2 regions of the Kurthia populi genome follow, and region 1 is predicted to be linked to the other one. Evidence: riboswitches for the same ligand, from Rfam matches in the RefSeq annotation. Region 1 holds a riboswitch; the other holds the start of a gene.
What was found. A riboswitch is a leader RNA that binds a small molecule or an ion and turns the genes downstream of it on or off. The one in region 1 is predicted to bind FMN.

Region 1 (4,433 bases):
ATCAATTTCAACTTCTGTCGACCACGTATCGTACTTGTCCCCGGTTTCTCGGTTCATCAAGCAAACTTCCGTATTCTCTAGTAAATGTTGTAATGAATAATATTCCATATGACTACCTCCAATTCATTTGATATTGTTTTCATTATACATGATGGAAATTTTTTTACATAATAGAACACTTCAATATGTTTGTAGTCTTGTCTTTAGAGCTCTTTCCTTTATTTTCTTTCATATAATAATTCTTCACAGCAAAACTATTACTAGCTTTTATTTTTTATTTGCTTACTAAGTTCTAAGAGATTTTAAAGGAATACAAAGAAGACAAAAACGGACATTCATATTACAATGCCCGTTTTTTTGTGTTTCTTCTATTATATTATATAGTCAATTTTCTAAACTTAGATTATTGCATCCATTCTTTTGACGTATATCTTTAATTAGCTATTAAACGTAACAAGAATTATATTATTTTAATAATGTTGTTAAGTTTGCCATTTCAATTGCAGATATTGCCGCATCATATCCCTTATTACCAGCTTTTGTGCCCGAACGTTCAATTGCTTGTTCAATCGATTCTGTTGTCACAATACCAAAAATAACGGGTATACCAGTTTGTAATCCAACTTGCGCAATACCTTTTGCTGCTTCATTACATACATAATCATAATGTGTTGTAGAGCCACGAATAACCGTACCTAAGCCAATTACTGCATCATACTCGCCTTTTTCTGCTAATTTTTTTGCAATAAACGGCACTTCAAATGCTCCTGGCACCCATACCGTGTCAATATCTTTATCTTCAACACCATGACGTAAAAGCCCGTCCATTGCCCCATCAACTAATTTTGAATTAATAAATTCATTGAAACGACCAACAACGATTCCGATTTTTAATCCTGTACCTACTAATTGTGCTTCGATTGTTTTACCCATGTGTAACCAGCTCCTTTTGTTGTTTTACATATTCGACTAATTGCTCAATAGAAATTAATGGACAGTTCATCATTCTTGAAATGCGTTCAAGCTCTGGCAGGCGTGCCATATGACCATCTGCACTCATGATTTCACAAATAATGCCGGCTTCCTTCACACCTGCAAGCTTCGCTAATTCAACGGCTGCTTCAGTATGACCGCGGCGTTCTAACACTCCGCCATCTTTTGCAATGAGCGGAAAAATATGGCCAGGACGACGGAAATCTGTTGGCTCATCACTACTAATCATTTTTTCAATTGTTAGCGCACGTTCAAATGCACTAATCCCTGTTTCGGTTTCTTTATAATCAATACTTACTGTAAAAGCAGTACCATGATTGTCTGTATTATTCGTAACCATTGGTGTAAGTTTTAGTTTTTGAGCAATCGATGTCGAAATTGGCGTACAAATCAAACCTTTACCGTATGTAGCCATCGCATTGATTGTATCTGGAGTCACATAGTCTGCCAATGCAACAAAATCGCCTTCATTTTCACGATCCTCATCATCAACAACAATAATCATGTTACCTTTTAGTAATTGTTCAAGTGCCTCATCAATTGTATGTAGCATGTCGTTCCCTCCTAATAGCCATGATGCGCTAAAAAATCGCGTGTTAATGGCTTCTGTTTAGCTGTCAGTTTTTCGACGTATTTTGCAATTACATCATTTTCAACATTAACAATAGCACCTTCTCGCTTTTTGCTAAAAATCGTTTCCGCATAGGTGTGAGGAATAAGTGATACCGTAATTCTGTTTTCACGAACATCAAAAACCGTTAGACTTGTACCATCGATTGTAATCGAGCCCTTTGGAATACAGTAATGTGTCAGTTCAGCATCCATTCGTAAATCAATATAAACGGCATTTGATACTGTACGTTTCTTCGCAATGGTTGCGGTACCATCAACATGACCCGAGACAATATGACCACCAAATCGACCATTTGCCTGCATGGCACGTTCTAAGTTAACACCATCACCCGATGCTAGCTTTGCAAGACTTGTTGCATGAAAGGTTTCCGGCATGACATCTGCTGTAAAGGCTATTGATGTAAAAGCTGTCACCGTTAGACATACACCATTGACTGCAATACTATCGCCAATATGCACATCCTCTAACACTATCTTTGCCGAAATCGTTAATGCTAATGCTTGTTGCTGTCTAGAAACTTTTTGCACGGTCCCAACTTCTTCGATAATTCCTGTAAACATCGCTCATTCTCCTTTCTAAACCAAATAAATTGGTTTTATCGGATAAATGAATAGAGGGGTACTACGAACAAACTTTTGGGCATTTAAAAAAGGAACCTCACGTAATAGCGGGGTTCCTTGATTTATGCGTCGACAAACAAGCGTACAATTGTACGCTTTTTCTGCGCATTCTTCTCTCATCCAGACTATACTGTCGGCCCTGGAGTTCCACCAGATCCTGCTCGAAAGCTCGCGGGCTATAACCGCCGATTGGGAATTGCACCCTACCCCGAAGAATTGCTATGTAGTTTTAAAATTTAAAAATCCCGTCTGGTATTCTAACCAAGCGGGGTTTACATTTTACGATGCTCAAATAAACCATAGTGAAACGCTGCTGCGCACCATCGTCATGCATCGATTCCTTCTCTCATCCAGACTATACTGTCGGCTCCGGAATTTCACCGAATCCTGCTCGAAAGCTCGCGGGCTATAACCGCCGATTGGGAATTGCACCCTACCCCGAAGGAAGTTATTCATTTATGGGATTGATTGTAGCATTAATTTTTTCATTTGACTACTAAAAATAAAAATTCAGAAAATTAAGGTCTTATTTTTTCCTAAAATCTATATTTTATTTTTTAGTACGATTTTCTAAAACAATTTGACCTATAAATGCAAATTATTTTACGCTCTCTATTTTTTAAACCATTTTATTTATTAATTAGTTTATTTCATTTAAAAAATATGGTATTATAGATAAAAATAACCATAAATATAAAAGAGTATTTTAGACTATGATATTACCATTTATTCCACTAATTGTTGCAGGAGCTGTTGCAGCATCAACAGCTGTTGCCGGTAAAAAAGGATATGATTCATTCCAAAATATGAAAGAAACGAAAGAGCTAGCTGAAAATTTAGAAAGAAAATATAAGACTGCTTATAAAAAATTTGAAGAAAATCGAGATGATACGAATCGTCAATTTGAAGACTATGGAAAGTTAAAATTAGAAATTTTAGATACAACGATGAAAGACTTTGTAAATTCATTCAAACAAATTAAAAATATTAACTTTAAAGGAGAAACAGTTATAGATAATTTTGTTTCTAGCAAGGTTTTAGATTCGTTTGTCTTAAATATTGAAAAGCAAGTAATCCAAGCTGGACAAGTATTAACTGCTGGTGTAGCTTCTCTCGCAGGAAGTGGATTAGCTGCAATGGGGGCTGTAGGTGCCACGACTACATTTGCTGCCGCTTCTACTGGTACAGCCATCCCATCATTAAGTGGCATTGCCGCACAAAATGCTACACTAGCGTTCTTAGGGGGAGGATCTTTAGCCACTGGTGGTTTAGGAATTGCTGGAGGAACTATGGTCTTAGGTGGCATTGCAATTGCACCTGCGCTGGCAATTGGTAGCTTAATTTTCGCTTCTACTACTGAAAAAAAATCAGAAGAAATGTATCAAAAGGAAGCTGAAGTAAATACAGAAGTGGAAAAATTAAACGCAGCTTCAAATGCTAAGGCATGTAATATCCTTCAAGAAAAGTATGGTATTGATGAAAAATACCGAGTGTATTTATGAAATTCTATATTAAATTGTAAGGAGGCATTGATATGAAAAAACTTTGTATCATCGCAGCAACTACTGCTGCTCTTTTATTACCGACAACTACTGCTTCTGCAGCGATTAGCACGAAAGCTTATCAACCATCAACAAATTACTCACAATATTTTTATAAGGAATATGATAAAAAAGGCAATCAACTTCATATTTGGCGTGACAAATTAGTAAAAACAGGGCCAATGAAGGGCGCTTGGCAAGATTTAACGCAAGGTGATGTTTACACTGATTATTCTTACGACAAAAAATATGGACTGACAGCAGCTGGTGGCTCAAAGCATAATTTTGAATATGGCAGCTTCAAATTTTGGGACCTACTTCCACCTACTGTTCGTAAAAACCAAACTGGGAAATTACAAGGGAGCGATTTTAGCGAGAACCCATACAAAATTCTCTCTACAAAATCAACGGTGAAAACACAAAATGGCACGTACAAAAATGCGATTAAAATTTGGGAGAAGCGATACGGTGAAAATACCATTTCCTACTATGTAAAAAATCGCGGAAAAATCAAAACTCAAACCCTTTATCAAGGTGAATATAAAACAACATATGTACTTTATAAAATCAAAAAATAAGAACCTACTGCCGTTATGGTGGTGGTTCTTATTTTTTTAGTAGGGAATACAATATGTGCACTTTCAG
Region 2 (4,433 bases), on a different contig from region 1:
GACGACGCTATTTACGTTCTTCCTATCATCGCGTATTACACGTCCGCTACGAAAAATGCGTGAAGCGGCGTTTGATTTAGCGAAGGGGAAATTTGATACGAAGGTGCCCGTTTTTCAAAACGATGAGATTGGGCAGCTTGGCACAGCCTTTAACCAAATGGGTCGTCAGCTAAAACATCATGTTGAAGTCATTAATCAGGAGAAAGAACAACTCTCAAGTATTTTGACGTCAATGACCGATGCGGTAATTACGTTTAATAAGGACCGTACTGTGTTATTAAGCAATCCACCAGCGGAGCTATTGCTACAAGATTGGTTCCTAAATAAAGGCAGCGATAGTGAAAAGCCACTACCAATTGAAATCTATCATATGCTTGACCATGTGCTTGAGCTTGAGGAGCAGTTAGAAGAGGAGCTTGAAATTGATAGCGTGTATTACATCATTTCAATTAGTCCTCTTTATAGTGCGAGCAATAAGGTACGCGGCGCGGTAGCGGTCATTCGTGATCAAACGGAAGAGCATCGCCTTGAAAAACTGCGTTCCGATTTTATTGCCAATGTATCGCATGAGCTACGAACACCGATTTCGATGTTACAAGGCTATGCAGAGGCAATCGTTGATGACATCGTGCAAGATGAGCAAGAGCAAAAGGAAATCATCCGTATTATTTACGATGAATCACAGCGCATGGGCCGTCTTGTAAATGATTTACTGGACTTAGCACGTATGGAATCAGGGAATATTACATTATATGAAGATGTTTTCCCAATCAATCCAACCTTTGAGCGTATTACGCAAAAATTTGTGCAGCGTGGTCGTGAAAAAAATATTGATGTATCGTTTGAATCTACGTTTACGAATGAGGCGACGCTACTTGTCGACCAAGACCGCATTGAGCAGGTGCTGACGAATTTAATCGATAATGCTATTCGCCACACGCCAAATGGTGGGCATGTGAAGGTGCTTGTTGACCAGCAAGTGAACTTTGCGCGTATTCGCGTGCAAGATGACGGGGCAGGAATTCCAAAAGAGGACTTGCCGTATGTCTTTGAGCGCTTTTATAAGGCGGATAAAGCACGTACACGCGGCAAGGCGGGCACAGGACTTGGGCTTGCCATTGCACGTAATATTGTCGAAGCACATAAAGGTCGTATTTTAGTTGAAAGTACGGTCGATGTAGGCACGACATTTATATTCTATTTACCATTAGAGCAAATATAAAAACACGAGTAGCGACAAAATCGCTACCCGTGTTTTTTTATAATTTTTTTTAAATGCTCAGAGCCAGTCTGTGGGAAATGTCGCCGTACATACACTTCCTTAAAGCTGAATTTCGTATAATAATGCGGTCCTTGAAAGTCGAATGTCGATAGCGCCATAAACTGACAGCTCTTTTGACGTGCCAGCGCTTCCGCTTCTACTAAAAGCGTTTCACCATATCCTTTTTTGCGGTAATATTCATCAACGATTAAATAAACAATTAGCATCCACTGACCGAAAATCTCGCCCGCAAGCCCGGCAATGAGCTGTTCGTTGTCGCAAATTGTAATTGTAAAGTCACGCTGTGCGCTTCGGTCAATAAAGTGATCATTATGCGCACGTAATTTTTGGTGAATAGCCTCACGCATGGCACTATTTTCTCCGATTGAAATAAACGGGTTTATTCAATTACCTCGCGCAAGGTATACCCGAAAGTTTAAGTCTTAAAAAAAATTATCTCGAATTTAAAGTAGTTGCACTTTACAAATTCCAAGTTGTTATGTATGATAAAAGTGTAAAAAATAATAATATGATTCATCTTCGGGGCAGGGTGTAATTCCCGACCGGCGGTAAATAAACAGTATTGTTTAAAGCCCGCGAGCCGTAAAACGCTGATTCAGTGAGACTCTGGAGCCGACAGTATAGTCTGGATGGGAGAAGGTGAAGGTACAGCACTTAAACGAGCAATTTTGCTTATTAAGTCGCTTATTTGACGATGCCTTATTCTCCCTTATGTTGCGACTGCACATAAGGGTTTTCTTTTATAAATGGCAACTACAAGTAAGTAAGCTGCATCTTTCCTTTTTGTGAAGTGAATCGCACAAAAGGAGTGCTTTGACAAATGAAAAACACGAAATTACAAAAAATGACAGCTGTTGGGATGCTGTCAGCAATCGCAGCATTACTCATGCTGTTCCAATTCCCACTACCACCGTTTCCAGCCTTTTTGCAAATTGATTTTAGTGACGTGCCAGCATTGCTTGCAACCGTTACATTAGGACCCGTAGCCGGTATTGGCGTTGCGTTCTTTAAAAATGTCATCAATTGGTTTATGCAAGGAAGCCCAACAGGTGTACCAGTTGGACATATCGCAAACTTTGTAACAACGTTATTATTCATCATGCCAGTGTACTTCATCCAACGTCGTATGAAATCGAGAAAGGGTTTAACATTCGGTTTAGTGACAGGAACAGTAACAATGGCAGTAGGCATGAGCTTACTAAATTACTTCGTATTTATGCCGATGTACAACTATTTCCTAAACATGCCTGTTGATACAGGTGCTGTTTTAGTGAAATCAATCGCAATTGGGATTTTACCATTTAATATTTTAAAAGGTGTTATCCTAACAGTTGTTGTCATGGTGTTATTTAAAGTGTTACACACATGGATTGAAAAACAACAACGCTTGCACTTAAGTAAATAATCAAAAAGAGAGTCGTTACTACGGCTCTCTTTTTTACATAATGGGGGAATTCGCTTGGTAACCGGTATACGCTATAGTTTACTAGTGGGACTTATTCTTTTTATTGTTGTTGATGTGTTTTTAGAAAAACCGCTTATTACTCAATCGATTGAATGGATCGTCTTTGTTGTGCTGCTCTTTTTAGCGGTAGAGGCATGGATAAAGCATTATCGTTTCATTACCATTGCCTTCATGGTGTTAGCGCTAGCGCTTTTCTTTTTAAAATTAGTGTAACGAAAAACGAGGCTGGGACAAAACACAACATTTTCCTTTTTTAGTGTTCGCAACGAAAAACCGGAACCGCGCTACCGCGCAATTCCGGTTTTTCTTATGCTCATATGAACGGTTGTTTGTATACATATGTCCCAGCCTCTTTTGTATTAAACCGTTTTCGTTTCAAGCAAACGGATTTTTACTAAGCGTTCACGTACAATCGCGCCCACCCAGCCGGCAATAACGGCTTTTAGTAAGCCTACAATGATAAATGGTACCGTGCCTGACAGTACGGCTTTCATCCATGTTAAATCTGCCAGTACTTTTAGCCAAGCTGTCCCAAAGGCGAGTGTAATAACCATACCTAAAATATTAGCGATAATGGCCTGTGCTTTTGAATAACCAAACTTTTTAAAGTAAAGTCCCATCGCCAGTGCTTGCACGATAAAGCCGGCAATATAGCCACCTGTTGGCCCTAAAATAATGCCAATGCCTCCAGTCATACCGCTAAAGACCGGCAAGCCGATAGCACCAAGTAATATGTAAAGTAGTACGGATAATGTGCCATAGCGTAGGCCTAGAATTGTGACCGCTAATCCGACGGCTAATGTTTGGCCGGTAATCGGAATTAATGGTAACGGAATCGTCAGCTGTGCGAAAATCGCAATAATGGCGGCAAATAGTGCGGAAACAATCCACATTTTTAATTTATGATGTTGCATAAACGACACCCCTTCGTTTGGAATGACTTTATCATAGCGAAAGAGAACATTTTCGTCAACCTTTTTTTATTATAGGTTTACTAAAAAGAGTTCAACTACATCGTAGTTGAACTCTTTTTTTAAGATGGCTGCTGTTTATCGAAATAATCAAAAATAAATTGTTGGAACGCTTTTGCCGCAGGAGACAAATAACGCCCCTCAGACCAAGCCATACCGATAATTCGCTCAGCATTCATGCCTGTAATATGAAGCTTTGAAATGCCTTTTTGGTTAATTTCAAGGCCATCCGGTAAAATCGAAACGCCAAGACCTGCAATAACAAAGCCAGCCACCGTCGACACTTCATCGCCTTCAAATGTAATATGCGGCTGAAACTTCGCTTGCTCGAATAAATGATCTGCTTGTAGGCGTAAGGCATAGCCAGGTTTCATTAAAATAAAGGATTCATTCGCAAGCTCGTGAATTGTAATGCTTGAACGCTTGGATAATGGATGGTCGCTTGGGACGATGGCGAATAATTCATCGCGCCATAATTCGGTCCAGTGAATTGGTTTTGGCACGTCCATTTTCGCCATTAAGCATAAATCTAAATCGCCTGATAATAAATGCTTCAATTGTAAATGTGTATAGTTTTGCTTCAATGAAAAATGAATATCTGGATGCTTCGTTCTGAAAAGACGAATTAAATCCGGCACAATATTTGTCCCGAGTGTGTGTAAGAAGCCAAGAGAAATTTCGCCATGATTTGGATCGACTAGTTGCTGTAGTTCCT

Region 2: linked by a shared signal. The riboswitch ahead of ACFSY7_RS06100 (ECF transporter S component) and the one ahead of ribE (riboflavin synthase) in region 1 are both predicted to bind FMN.

Annotation. Positions count from the first base shown of each region.
Region 1 is NZ_JBHUOR010000136.1:36,452-40,884, reverse strand. Features, by position in the region: gene ACFSY7_RS17225 (hypothetical protein) at 1-108, opposite strand, end outside; gene ribH (6,7-dimethyl-8-ribityllumazine synthase) at 466-933, opposite strand; gene ribB (3,4-dihydroxy-2-butanone-4-phosphate synthase) at 926-1,546, opposite strand; gene ribE (riboflavin synthase) at 1,558-2,187, opposite strand; FMN riboswitch at 2,352-2,467, opposite strand; FMN riboswitch at 2,582-2,697, opposite strand; gene ACFSY7_RS17205 (hypothetical protein) at 2,961-3,749, shown strand; gene ACFSY7_RS17200 (hypothetical protein) at 3,782-4,366, shown strand; gene ACFSY7_RS17195 (hypothetical protein) at 4,430-4,433, opposite strand, start outside.
Region 2 is NZ_JBHUOR010000033.1:37,506-41,938, forward strand. Features, by position in the region: gene ACFSY7_RS06090 (ATP-binding protein) at 1-1,222, shown strand, start outside; gene ACFSY7_RS06095 (GNAT family N-acetyltransferase) at 1,246-1,629, opposite strand; FMN riboswitch at 1,794-1,927, shown strand; gene ACFSY7_RS06100 (ECF transporter S component) at 2,103-2,687, shown strand; gene ACFSY7_RS06105 (hypothetical protein) at 2,742-2,960, shown strand; gene ACFSY7_RS06110 (biotin transporter BioY) at 3,107-3,661, opposite strand; gene ACFSY7_RS06115 (LysR family transcriptional regulator) at 3,781-4,433, opposite strand, start outside.